DNA from 4 places in the Paenibacillus motobuensis genome. Region 1 is predicted to be linked to each of the others. Evidence: riboswitches for the same ligand, from Rfam matches in the RefSeq annotation. Region 1 holds a riboswitch; each other region holds the start of a gene.
What was found. Region 1 has a riboswitch for cyclic di-AMP ahead of ABD014_RS12660 (hypothetical protein). Riboswitches for the same ligand answer to the same signal wherever they lie in the genome.

Region 1 (3,383 bases):
ACAAAACTGGGTATCGCTATTGAATACGAATCATACCTTTTTGCCAGGATTTCGCCCAAATAACGATATGGTGTTTCGTTAAAAATAATTTCCCGCTTTTTTGGAGCAAATAACGATCTGTAGTTTCGTTAGAAATAAAAATAGCAAATAGCTGCTGATAAGCAGCTATTTTTGTTTGGGCCAGCTTTGGGTGGTCGGTGCGGGCGGTTATGAGCCGGATGCTCTAGCAACTGAGCTAATGGAATAAATAGAGCGGTCGATGAAGTTAGACGAGATAGGCCAATTAACGCTCCAACTGCGCTTTATCGAGGCTTTCGCCTGGCAGAAGGGCATGGCCGGATATGCCAAGCTTTTGCAATTGGTGGGCGAATTGTGTTCCGTCCTGTTTGATGATGCCAAATGTATCGTAGTGAACCGGGACCACGTGCTTGGCGCCGATCCATTCGGCGGCGAGCAGAGCGTCTTCCGGTCCCATGGTGAAGAAATCTCCGATCGGGATAAAAGCGAGATCGATCTTATGCTTGCTTCCGATGAGCTTTATATCGCTGAATAGTGCGGTATCGCCACAATGATATACCGTGAAACCGTTGATATTGAGTACAATGCCTGCGGCAACCCCCAGGTAGACATTCGTTCCGTTCACTTCAACGGAAGAACTGTGGAGAGCCGGAGTGAAGGTCAGCTTGCCGAACGGGAAGTTGTACGAACCTCCCAGGTTCATTCCTGTCGCCTTAAGCCCTTTCTGCTCAAAGAAGCCCGCCAGTTCAACGATAGCTACGATGGAGGCTCCAGTTCTTCTGGCGATCACCTCAGCATCCCCGATATGATCCGAGTGCCCATGGGTAAGTAGGATATAATCGACATCGATATCTTCAGCCACAGCAGCTGCTTTAGGATTACCGGTCAAGAACGGGTCAATGATCAAACGGCAATCGCCAGTATCTAAATATACGCATGAATGTCCGAGATACGTTATTTTCATAAATATCGCTCCTTTTGGCAAAATGATGAACTAACTCTATTATAGCGAAGGAGAGACATGAGTAAAATTTTATCGCGTTGGCAGCTGCGATTTCAACAGTTTCCCCGGCAGGATCCTTATAAAAGAATTTAAAATCAAGAGTAGAAATGAGCTATAGCGAAAATTAGAGAGAGCCATATCAATGTAAGCGGTATATTTTCATATTCCTTTAAATTAATCGCTTTTTTTGCCGGGAAGTTGGCTTTACAGTCAAACCTTGCAGCGGTATGATTCAATCCATAATCAATATTATCCAATTCCGATCGCTTAATCTCTGGGATGTTCCAGAGAACGGAGGAACCAACAAGAGCTTGCTGTGTGATGATCAACGCAGCTTGCTCATCGTCTGAATGGCCAGGGCTGGTGTGAGAGCCAACACAGGCCCATTCGGACAGGGGTGAATCCTGAGAAAGAGACCATGGACTCTTCTCAGGTAGGGCGACTCTCACCGCCCGAATCCGTCAGCTAACTTCGTCAGCGTGGGTATGAGAGAGGAAAGGTGACTGCGCGCCGCAACGAATTCGGCCACAGAGGACCGTTTGCCTCTGTGGTTTTTTATGCTCTTTTTTGAAAAATGAACTGAAATACAATACAACATCAATCAAAATTCGCTGAATGCTGTCGTGGATATGACAGCAGCGGGGGAACCAACGGTACTGAGTGATGCCCGATCTGCGGGCTTCTAAACCTTAGTTCCATGGGGTGAATCGCTTGGAGGATAAACGTATTTTCCAAGGTAGGGCGACTTCCGCGCCCGAATCCGTCAGCTAACCTCGTAAGCGTCTAGGAAGAGGCAACCACCAAGGTCGGGTAGTGGGTCTAAGACCACTCATTAAGCCGCGGGAAAGGTTACTATCTTTCCTGCGGCTTCTTTTGTGTTGTCCTCTGCAAATTCAAGGAGGGTGTTCTCAAGTGGAGGAAGAGTTTGTTCTAGTAGCAGCACCGAATCCGGTTGGACTGAAGTTTATTTTGCTGCTGATGGCGGCGAAGCGTAATTTCGCGGTCATGGTGAACAACAAGAAGGAGGAAGAAGTCCTTCATAAACTGGGCGTAAGACATGTACTGCGTATCAAGACGGATGACGAGCAGAGCTGGATCGTCCCGCCGTTTCCGATCGGACGCTGTTATATTTTTGAACTGAGTATGACATTAACCTGTCGCTATTTGCAAATCTGTCGGAGATGGACGCGTGATCAGATTTTCATTATTACTCCGAATAGAAATCCGCGCATGATTTACAAAGGGCTAGGAGCTTCTTATGTCATCCATTCCGTAAGCGGAGAGGTTGGATTTCTGCTTGCAGCAAAGCTTGAGCGATAAGCCAGAGCTTAAAAACAATAAGTAGGATTCCAGATGGGGTGAGTGTATTATGGATTATTTACAAATGTTCATTGTGATCGGCGTAATATTGCTGCTGGTGAAGCCGGTCGGTACTTATATATATCATGTTTTCTCTAATGTACCTAATCGTAGTGATCGCATTTTCGGAGCAATGGAGCGGTTTATTTTCAACATAGCCGGCTATAGGCGGCGCGAAGCGATGGATTGGAAGAAATATGTGATCAGCTTGCTGGCAACGAATGTGGTGTTGATGACAATCAGTTTTCTGCTTCTCAGCCTGCAGCAGTGGTTCCCATGGAATCCCGAAGGAAGCGGCAGCATGGAGCCGACGCTGGCATTCAATACGGTAATTAGCTTCATGACCAACACGAATCTGCAGCATTATAGCGGGGAGACAGGGCTTAGCTATTTCTCGCAAATGGCTGTAATCACAATGATGATGTTCACATCAGCTGCTACAGGTCTATGCGCCGCCATCGCTTTTATCCGCGGAATTACAGGAAGAGGCCAACGGCTGGGGAATTTCTTTGAGGATTTTGTGAAGGCGATTGTCCGTATTCTTCTGCCTGCTTCTCTGATCGTGACGCTGCTACTGGTCGCGCTTCAGGTTCCGCAGACCTTGCGGCCTACCACGGCAGTGAACACGCTGGAAGGGATTGTACAGCGAATCTCGCTTGGACCGGTGGCCTCGCTGGAATCCATTAAGCATTTGGGCACGAACGGTGGTGGATTCTTTGGAGCAAATTCATCCCATCCGTTCGAGAACCCAAGCGGGTTGACGAATGCAATTGAGATGTGGTCCATGTGGGTGATCAGCGCGTCATTACCTTATACATTCGGTTTATTCGCGCGCAATAAGAAGCAGGGTTGGGTTATTTTCTCGGCGATGATGGTCTTGTTCCTTGCATTTCTGTCTTTGGTCTATTTCAGCGAGAAGGCCGGGAACCCGCTCTTCCATACGCTTGGGATAGACGTCGCGCAAGGAAATATGGAGGGCAAAGAGGTTCGTTTCGGGGTTACG
Region 2 (3,383 bases), on a different contig from region 1:
ATTATGGGCATACCAGATCATGACATATATTTTGGAGAAGAGGTAATGCTATGTCCACAAAACTCAAACACTTGATGATCGTCTGTACCATCCTGCTCATGTTGTTTCCAAGCTCTGGGAGCATTGAAGCCAAACGGTCGTCACCGGGTGCACCGGGTACGGAGGACACGGCACCTACATCTACTGAGTCCAGTGAAAAGCCGCTTAATCTAGCCGAGCTGCAGCGTAAGTATTCCGAGACTTTTGTATTCCGTGGTCCCCGGGTGAAGCAGGTCGCCCTTACGTTCGACGATGTGCCAGACCCCCGATTCACGCCACAAGTGCTGAAAATCCTGAAGCGTGAAGGTATCAAAGCTACATTTTTCGTCGTTGGCAGCCGGGCCAAGAAACATCCTGATCTCGTGCGGCAAATTCACCTTGATGGCCACATCATCGGCAACCATTCCTATACTCACAATCAATTCAAGAAGCACTCCATGCAAGAATTCCAGTCCGAAATATTGCGGACCGAGAAGGTGATTCAGAATATCGTCGGCTATCGTCCGAAGCTGATTCGGCCTCCATACGGTGATATTAATGAAGCCCAGGTTCGTTGGGCAAAGCGGCATAGCTATAGAGTCGTGAATTGGAACGTTGATTCTCTTGATTGGAAGGGTCTCGACAAAGACAAGGTCAAGAAGAATGTGCTTGAGACGGTTGGTCCCGGATCGATCGTTCTCCAGCATGCCGGAGGCGGCTCGGGCTCCAACCTGAGCGGTACGATTGAAGCTCTTCCCGAGATAATCGAGCAACTTAAATCCAAAGGCTATCAATTCGTCAATGTAGCCGATATGCTTCAAACTAAGAAAAATAAAATGTAAATCGTAACAGGGCCGCACCGGAACAACTTCTGTCCGGTACGGCCCTATACAATTCGTGAACTATTCATCTATTTGTCTACTATTTCAGTACAAATAACTTAACATCCTGATAACCAAATTGATTCACAAAGGAAGTGCTGCCCGGGATGAAAATATCAATCCGGTTACCCTTGATCGCGCCACCGATATCCGTCGCTGTCGCTACAAATGCTTTCTTAGGTAGACCTCCATGATCATGTCCAGTTACAAGCACCTTGGTACCAAGAGGAATGACTTTCGGGTCAACTGCAATCGTTCCAAGTTTAAGTGGGTCGCCATAATAATCTACCGCTCCATATCCACCATTCTCGCTTGGAGCTGAAGAATAAGCTGTCGCTTTGACATTAATCGTCTTGGAGTAATTAAAGCTCTTGCCCCAAGCTTCTACCACCTTTTGATCGGCAAATACGCTAAGCCTTGGCAAAATAGCAGCGTTGCCCGTAGAAGAAGCCTTAACTTCCGGAGCAGACATCGTATTGCTCTTATTATCAGGGATTGTGATGCTAAGACCTTCATATATATTTAATGCTTTGATGGTCGGATTCGCTGTCATCAGCTTGTCCATCGGCACTCCATACTGTTTCGAAAGTGTATAGAATGTATCTCCTTCCTTCGCTGTATGTAACGAGTCAGCCAGCGCAGGAACGGATTGCATCGCTCCAAATAATCCAGCGGTAATAAATGCCGTCTTCATAATACGCTTGAATGTCCAAGTATGTTGTTTCTTCATGTTGTCCTCCTTTTATTGCGCCTGCGGAGTTAGTTGTCGGATTCGGGAAAAGGAAGTTTCCCTATGCGAGAATCGTAACAATTGATAGATTAATGTTTTGTTACTTTTCGAGTCGCGCTTCACCCCAAGATAGCCAATCTGCTAAGACTCAATTTCAAATTGGCCTTTCGTTAATTCGTCCCCCGCACTTGTTCTAGTAAGTTTCGGCTCATTGAATATATCACAACTTTGTAACCAATAGCTCATGCAATTGTTACCATTTACGTACAAAGCCTGATATAACACAGTTTTTTTGAGATTAATAATGACAAATCGAGTAATGTATTTGCGATAAAGGTTGAGTTGGTGGCACCTTAAAGTAACAATTTTCACGAAAAAGACAAAGAAAATAGGGCCGCCCTATAAGTAGTAATTACTACTCGGAAAAGCCCCTTTATATTCTCGGCATGTCCTGTTTATTTGTCCTCCTCGTCAGCTGATGGTCCGTACATACCCGGAACCATAATATCAAGCAGTCGCAAATATACCGTGAGTTGTGCGCGGTGGTGGATCATATGGCTTAATCCGAAGGTGCGGAGTGCACTTGCTCGTGGCTGGCGCAGAATAATCTTGTCACCGCTACGAAGTGTCCATTCCTCGCTTAGCATGTTCTCATCGCACTCATCTAACAACTTTTCAAGCTTGGCAACATTCGCATCGAATTCTTCCAGCAGGTCAGTACGGTTGGTCATTGCCTCGCGCCGATTCGGCACAGTCGATAGATCGAATTCCGGGTAAAGAAAAATCGCTACTTGCCAGTTCAGCAGATTGATCATATGTGTAGCAAGACCGCCTAATGTCATTGATTTTACATGTGGCTTCCATGTCATATGTTCCTCAGGCAAGCACGCCAGGATACGGCGTGTAGAGGCCAGCTCATGCAGGGCGTCTCCGATAATCAGTTGTTTCACTAATGCCACTCCCCTCCCTATTATATGGAAATCATACTATAAATAATATCGCATGGAAAGCTTGTCTCACCTCAACAATTCGGCTTAAATGATGAAAAATAACGAAAATGGTTCATAGCAAAAACACCGCGCGCTGGAAACAGCGTGCGGTGTTCAAACAAATCGATATGGTTATAAGAAAGTTAGAGTACTTTGCTCAGGAACTCCTTCGTCCGCGGCTCCTTTGGCGAACCAAATACCTGCTGTGGTGAGCCTTGCTCCAGTACTTGACCTTGATCCATGAAGATGATGCGATCGCCGACTTCACGGGCAAAGCCCATTTCATGCGTAACGATCACCATCGTCATTCCTTTGTCGGCCAGCTTCTTCATGACATCGAGCACCTCTCCGACCATTTCGGGGTCAAGCGCGGAGGTCGGTTCATCGAACAGCATCACATGCGGCTCCATGGCCAACGCTCTGGCAATCGCAATCCGCTGCTTCTGCCCGCCAGACAATTGAGAAGGATAGGCATCCCGCTTATCCTGCAGACCGACCGTCTGCAACAGATCCATCCCCACGGCTTCTGCCTTGTTCTTCTCCATCTTCTTCACGCGTATAGGCGCAAGTGTGATGTTGTCGAGTACCGTCTTATGCGGAAACAGGTTGAACTGCTGGAACACCATCCCCATTTTCTGACGAGTCAAATTAATGTTATGCCCACGTGCGGTAATCGATTCGCCTTCGAACAGAATCTCTCCTTCAGATGGGGTCTCCAGCATGTTAAGACAACGGAGGAACGTACTTTTCCCCGATCCGCTCGGA
Region 3 (3,383 bases), on a different contig from region 1:
TTTAAGCAGAATTGCCGCCAGTATGCTCATCTGAATATCATTGCCGATCGCTACGATCCCGCAGTCGAAGTTACGTACTCCAAGCGATTTGAGAACCTCTTCATCCGTTGCATCAGCAACGACGGCGTGGGTCAGCTTATCGCTCCATTCATTTACAATTTCCTCATCCCGGTCGATCCCCAATACCTCATAACCGAGATCCATCAGTTCCAGTGCCAAACTAGATCCGAAACGCCCCAGTCCGATCACTACAAACTGCTGTGTTTTCATGCTTATCCTTCCCCTTATCCAATAATAATTTTACCTTCCGGATGTCTATATAATTCTTTGCCCTTCTTCGGCCCAAGCGCATATGCCATTGTTAGTGGCCCTAGCCGTCCGGCAAACATCGTGAAGCTGATAATAAATTTACCTATCACTGTTAATTTACCCGTTAATCCCACGGTCAAGCCAACCGTGCCAAAAGCCGAAGTCGTCTCGAAAAGGATGCTCAGGAAGCTTGCACTCTCGGTCGTCGATAGTACCATCGATACCGCGATGACGAGGAACAAGGATAACATCGTCAGCGTGACCGCTTTGAAGATACGGTCCTGAGTCAGACGATAGCGGAACAGCACAAGATCAGACCGCCCGCGAATCATCGAGATTACAGCGCCGACCAGAATCATGAAGGTCGTTGTCTTAATCCCGCCCCCGGTAGAGCTCGGAGAAGCACCAATAAACATAAGGATGACCATGAAGAATTGAGTTGCCTGCCTTAGCGAACCCAGGTCGACCGTATTTGCCCCCGCCGTCCGCGGTGTTACCGACTGGAAGAAGGAAGCCCATATCTTTTCTCCCCCGCTAAGGCTTGAGAATGTACCCGGATTCGTAAACTCAAATACGTAAATCACCAAGGCCCCGATCAAAATAAGCGAAGCCGTCATCGTCAATACCACTTTGGAATGAAGCGATAGCTTCCGGTGCTTACGGAAGTCAACAAGATCCGATAACACGATGAATCCAAGGCCCCCGGATACGATCAGGAACATCGTCACCAGGTTAACAATCGGATCGCCTACGTAGCGGGTAAGGCTCTGATAGTGACCGAACAAGTCAAAACCGGCATTATTAAACATGGATACTCCATGGAATATTCCAAAATATAACGCACGTCCAAACGGCATATCAAAGGACCAGCGAATCGTATAGATTAATGCGGCGCTGCTCTCAATGACCAGGGAATAGATCAGAACCTTGCGAATCAAGCGGACGATCCCTTCCATCGTGTTCTGGTTCATCGCCTCTTGCAGCAAGAGACGATCCTTAAGCGATATTCTGCGCTTGAATACGAGCGAGAATAGGGTAGCCACGGTCATAAATCCGAGACCGCCGGTCTGAATCAGCAGCATAATCACGACCTGGCCGAACGTAGAATAATATGTCCCGGTATCCACGACGACCAATCCCGTCACACAGGTTGCCGAAGTTGCGGTAAACAGCGCATCAACGAATGGTAAAGACTCCCCTGTTGTACTTGAGATCGGCAGCATTAACAGCAGCGCTCCGACGAGAATAATGGCTGCGAAGCCCAATACTAAAATCTGTGGCGGGGAAAACCTGAACCATTTTACCCACATGCTTAACTGCAACTTAATCACTCCATCCTTTTTGTAGCAAAGAAAAAAAGCACTGGAAATCCAATGCTTTTTGATTGGTCCCTGCTCAAAGGCCTACGAGGTTAGCTGACGGATTCGGACATGAACGGTTGCCCTATTCGCTTGGATCCTTGGAATATCCAGAAATTCAGCGAAACTCACCCCTAAAAATCGGTTCCCCCGTTTTCGTAAAGAAATTCGGCCATTTATATATTTTATTGTTTCATTGTTTTCATTTCATTTTCGTCAAATGGATTATAAGCCTTATCGGCGTGTAATCACAAAGTTTCTTTTGGATTAAATAACTCTAAAAAGGCGTAAAAGGCGTGAAACTATGATTATGATACTCCATTATCTGAGCCATGCGAGACCTTACCAGAGATATTGCAGATTTTCGTGAACTATATCCCGATTGGCGAACCTAAGGTCCCCTATGTTATCTTTAATTGAATGTGTTTTCTAAGAATTACGCTCAATGTCACCCCCGCTTCTAACTCACTTGGTTACGACAAGCGGACTCATTGAACAATTCCTTGTTTAGAAAAAAGTGTTAAAGGAGCTGTAAAAATGCAAACTTCCAAGAACTCACCTGGGATCTTGCTCAAACCTAAAGCACTCTGGATACTTGCTGCGATTGGATTGGTCCTCTTCATTGTCCTGCAGCTTTGGCTGCCTTCCTTGAACGAGCCGGAGCAACAATTAAGCAAGACCATCAGCAAAGAGCAAGCCAGGCAGGCCGCCGCTTCATTCGCTCAGACGGAGCTTGGCATCAACGGTAATTTTCAGAATGCTCACGTTACATACGATACCAAGCCTGAACTGTTCGGATATTTGACGAAGGAAAATTTAGTCGGCAAATATTCTAAATCCTATGGCAAACAATTTCCTTATGACGTCTTCCATGTTGTCTTTACAGAACCAGATGACATATTAAGCCTCTTAAGCATCGACGTTAATATGCAAGAGGGCAATGTCGTTGCCTTTGAGAAGGTCATCTCGACAAGTAATGCCACCAAGCAGGCTTTAATCGACTACGGTCGCGAGAATACACTGTCTCTGGTGGCCCGGGAAGGCGATATCAGCCTGGCGGATAAAGAGCAGTTAGTCCGACCTTACCTGAAGACTTTAGGAGTGAGTGAAGCCGATCTGAAGCTTGCTACCGTCGAAGGGCAATACGGCTTACTGTATGAATTGCCAAATTACGAGATCGGACAGTCACGGGCCCAGATACAATTTCATTTCGAATATGGCGCGGTAGCTTCAATGGAGACGAAGTTCACCGTTCCGAATTCCTACAACGATTATCTTAGCGGTCAGAAGACGCTCGCCTACATCCTTACCTTTGCAGGCTATGGGCTGCTCACCTTCGTTCTGGCTATTCTGGCGATCGTGTACAGCATAGTGACAAGAGCCTACACCTCTTTTAAGCGTGGTCTCTTCCTAGCTTCTCTTTATTTTGTCCTAAGTATGGTCGGAGCAATCAACATGCTGCCCTATTTACAAAAAGATAGTCTGAGCAGCTCCATACTCATCTTAAGCTTTGTTATTCAGGGCGTAGTAACCCTACTGCTGTCCGGCTCCATCTATGTATCGCTAGTGGGTGGCGATGCGCTCTGGAGACAGAAGGGGCGGATCCTTTGGCCAAGAGCCAAAGAGCCCGGTTATGGACGCCACGTGCTGACAGCGATGACGAATGGGTATGCCTGGGCGCTGATTTTGCTCGGGGTACAGTCCATTATTTTCCTG
Region 4 (3,383 bases), on a different contig from region 1:
TCTCATATAGGTCCGTAATGACGAAGCCGGATTTCTGGTACGCTCGGATCGCTCTTTTGTTCCAGGTCAGGACCTCGAGATCCACCTCATTACTAGGCTTACGACGCAGCGCTTCCTCCACGATCGCGATGACAAATGATTTACCATAGCCGTGACCACATAAATCAGGTCTCATCCCGACCCCAATACGGGTTACTCCTTTGAGAGGGAAGTATTGGGCAAAGCCAGCGAGCTCGCCGGTCTCATCCAACAGGGAGGCGTATTGTTCGGCCCGTAGTGCAGGATTGCCGAATTCTACATCGAGCGCCTTCATCTGTTCCCAAGGGAGCCAGCTATATACGTCATAGGGAGAATCGTAGCGCCAGGTACAGATATCTGCGCCATGGTCTTCTTCCATAGGTACAATAAGAAATTTCGGAATATACTTTTCCATATTTACGCCTCCTTGCTTATTGCATGATAGGATGCCTAGATTACCTTTTTAAACTCACTCTAACGGGAATTCTATTCCTTGTAAAGGTGTTAGCGCGATTTTAGAATATTTTGCTTACCCAATACGTTGTAGAAGAGCGGAGATAAAAAAATGCAATTGATTCCGGGCTTGGAATCAACTGCATTATATAGTTATAAATGATGATAAATGAATGAATGAAAGTTAAATGGTTGAACGCTGGAGATTAAGCTTGGGCATACTGAGAATAAGTATACTGGCTAAGGATACGCTTGGCGCCGACATAACGCGCTTTGTAGTAGCTATTGCTCAAGCTGTCGATACGAACGCCCTTGGATGAGGAGGAATGTGCGAATTCTCCATTACCAACATAAATTCCTACATGGGATACGCCTTTACCGGTTGTATTGAAGAAGACGAGATCGCCAGGCTTCAACTGGCTCTTGCTTACCGCAGCGCCTTGCTTGAACTGATCTGTCGATACGCGAGGTAGGGTTACGCCCATTTTCTGATATACATATTTGGTGAAGCCTGAGCAGTCAAAGCCGCTACTGGCGCTGATTCCACCGAGTCTGTAAGGTGTACCGTATACCGAGTCAACAACATTAGTTAGTGTGGTGCTCGCAAAAGCATTGCCGCTTTGCATAGTGAAGAAGATGGCCAGGCTTGCTGCGGCTGCGATGATTGTTTTTCTCAAGATGTAAGCTCCTTCCAAGGCCTGCGAGGTTAGCTTGCGGATTCGGTTGAAGGTTCCCTATGGCAGCGTGATAGCGCCAATTCACCCCAAATGGTTCCCCCGTTTCCCGGGTGCTTAGGAATTCGGCTGTTCTTAGTTGATGCACCCCAAAAGTTACGATAGTTACAATAAAGATTACAAACTTGTTACTATTACACTGGTCATTTTACCAAACCCGCCCAGGTTTGACAAGCTTGTCGATAGATTTGATCTGGAAGTCTGTGTTTCTGTCTGAGTTCATAGGCATATAGGGCCAGAAGTGGGGGGAATGCAGGCCTTTAGGCAAATAAAAAACCCGCGGTTGTGGATTCCATTGAATCGCCGCAGGCTTAAAATTCGTTATTATTCTACATCATCGTGATCTGTAACTTCTCCAGTAGCATCTTCGTACTTGTCGGAACTCATAACGCGCTTAGCTCCAACATAACGATCTACATAATATTTCTCGCTCAATTTGCTAATTACAACGCCCTTGGAAGTGGAAGCGTGAGCAAATTTGCCTTCACCTACATAGACACCCACATGGGATATGCCTTTGCCTGAAGTGTTGAAGAACACCAGGTCGCCAGCGATTAGTTCATCCTTGGATACGGATTCGCCCATTTTATATTGCGATCCCGATTGGTGAGGAAGCTTGATACCGATCTTGGAGAATACATACATCGTAAATCCTGAGCAGTCAAACCCAGAAGTCGTTGTACCACCGGATACATACTTCGTTCCGAGCGCTCCATCAATAGCAGAGTCTAATTTGGAATCCGCGAAAGCGCTGCCAGTTCCGATGGAGAAAAGCAATGTAACACCAAGAGCTAATGTAGTTAACTGTTTCTTCAAGAAAAATACTCCTTCCGATTGCCTACGAGGTTAGCTTACGGATTCGGTTGAAGGTTCCCTATGATCCCTCTCTAGCGAGATCAATTCACCCAAAGTGGTTCCCCCGTTCCCCGTGAAGGGAATTCGGCCATGATTTCGTAAATAATTGTTATAATTACACTCGCTATTGCTATTACTTGACTTATTATGACAATAATGATTACAAAACTGTTACTGAATTTCTGCTGTTGTTATTGTAACAAAGAGAAGTATATTTTGGCAATGCCTAATTCACAAGATTCAGAGAGAAAAACAAAGAATAAGGCCTCCGATTCAGGCGGAGGCCTTGTGGTATAAGGGATTGTAATGGTAAAAGAATTTTAACTTTTTTGTGATTTTATTTTCCATAATTGATATTGAGAGGTTACTTCCCAAACTCTGAATAAACTTCGTATGAAAGGATAGCTTTGCTGCAGAATAAGAGCGAGTATTCCGGTCCATATCCACGATACTGAGCCAAAGATTAAGAACAAGATCAGTGCAAAAGCGCCAAGTAAGAGAGAGATGCCTGCTCCAGGAAGCACATATCGAATACCTATTAGAATAGACCCCCATAGCCCCTTTTTGAAAAGATAGCCAAATTGCGCAAATAGCAAGCATTGGTTAATGAGCCAGCAATAGATCATCCAAGCAAGTAGAACGGCCGACATCTTCAAGATCGGGGAGATCTGTATGGTTCCTGAGTGAAGTATGTCTGGCAGAAGTCCCTGGACGAGAGGGACAATCCATAATAGGGGCAGGCTGATTAATATAAGTTCGATAAATAGGAAGAAGAATACCGGCTTCCCAAACTCCTTCATGCCTCGGAACAGCGGAAGTCCGCTCTTTCGCTCCTCCTTGGGAATTAAGCCATACAGGATCCCTGCCTGGAGCAGGGGCGTCACTAGCAGTCGGATGAGAGCCATGCCGAGCAGAATCCCCAGATAGAGACGGATGTCTGAGCTATGCTTGAGCTCGTACTGACCTTCCAGAAGGAATAGAGCCGGGCTGAGCATATTGGGCGGGGGATCTGGGTATCTAACCAAGACCTCCGTAACTACTGAATTGACGAGCCTGTATAAAAATAGTCCCCAGAGCAGCTGATACAGAAACAGGATGATAATAGAGGGAAGCTGGTTTTTTATAAGACTCCATCCACTACGTATATAGATCATACTTTTCCCCCTCAAGTTTTGTTAAGGTAAGGCTTCGTAGAATGAGCTGCGGATAAATTTAATACGGAAGCATATACAGAGTTTTGTAAGGTCAGGTACCTACCATAATAACGAGCCGAGTACGGTCTCCAGCAATTTGACGATCGTTAAAGTAGAGCGGGTACTTACA

Region 2: it holds a riboswitch for cyclic di-AMP, as region 1 does, so the genes downstream of both, ABD014_RS04220 (3D domain-containing protein) here and ABD014_RS12660 (hypothetical protein) in region 1, are expected to answer to the same signal.
Region 3: it holds a riboswitch for cyclic di-AMP, as region 1 does, so the genes downstream of both, ABD014_RS15440 (TrkH family potassium uptake protein) here and ABD014_RS12660 (hypothetical protein) in region 1, are expected to answer to the same signal.
Region 4: it holds a riboswitch for cyclic di-AMP, as region 1 does, so the genes downstream of both, ABD014_RS21225 (C40 family peptidase) here and ABD014_RS12660 (hypothetical protein) in region 1, are expected to answer to the same signal.

Annotation. Positions count from the first base shown of each region.
Region 1 covers NZ_BAAACX010000009.1:432,064-435,446, reverse strand. Annotated here, with positions in the region: gene ABD014_RS12665 (metal-dependent hydrolase) at 284-982, opposite strand; cyclic di-AMP (ydaO/yuaA leader) riboswitch at 1,276-1,516, shown strand; cyclic di-AMP (ydaO/yuaA leader) riboswitch at 1,621-1,818, shown strand; gene ABD014_RS12660 (hypothetical protein) at 1,934-2,341, shown strand; gene kdpA (potassium-transporting ATPase subunit KdpA) at 2,391-3,383, shown strand, end outside.
Region 2 covers NZ_BAAACX010000006.1:84,785-88,167, reverse strand. Annotated here, with positions in the region: gene ABD014_RS04225 (polysaccharide deacetylase family protein) at 51-860, shown strand; gene ABD014_RS04220 (3D domain-containing protein) at 940-1,629, opposite strand; cyclic di-AMP (ydaO/yuaA leader) riboswitch at 1,634-1,848, opposite strand; gene ABD014_RS04215 (DinB family protein) at 2,085-2,588, opposite strand; gene ABD014_RS04210 (amino acid ABC transporter ATP-binding protein) at 2,762-3,383, opposite strand, start outside.
Region 3 covers NZ_BAAACX010000013.1:154,435-157,817, forward strand. Annotated here, with positions in the region: gene ABD014_RS15435 (potassium channel family protein) at 1-270, opposite strand, end outside; gene ABD014_RS15440 (TrkH family potassium uptake protein) at 285-1,619, opposite strand; cyclic di-AMP (ydaO/yuaA leader) riboswitch at 1,695-1,851, opposite strand; gene ABD014_RS15445 (CPBP family intramembrane glutamic endopeptidase) at 2,205-3,383, shown strand, end outside.
Region 4 covers NZ_BAAACX010000020.1:39,755-43,137, reverse strand. Annotated here, with positions in the region: gene ABD014_RS21235 (GNAT family N-acetyltransferase) at 1-433, opposite strand, end outside; gene ABD014_RS21230 (C40 family peptidase) at 678-1,148, opposite strand; cyclic di-AMP (ydaO/yuaA leader) riboswitch at 1,152-1,286, opposite strand; gene ABD014_RS21225 (C40 family peptidase) at 1,530-2,021, opposite strand; cyclic di-AMP (ydaO/yuaA leader) riboswitch at 2,025-2,160, opposite strand; gene ABD014_RS21220 (hypothetical protein) at 2,381-3,214, opposite strand; gene ABD014_RS21215 (M1 family metallopeptidase) at 3,314-3,383, opposite strand, start outside.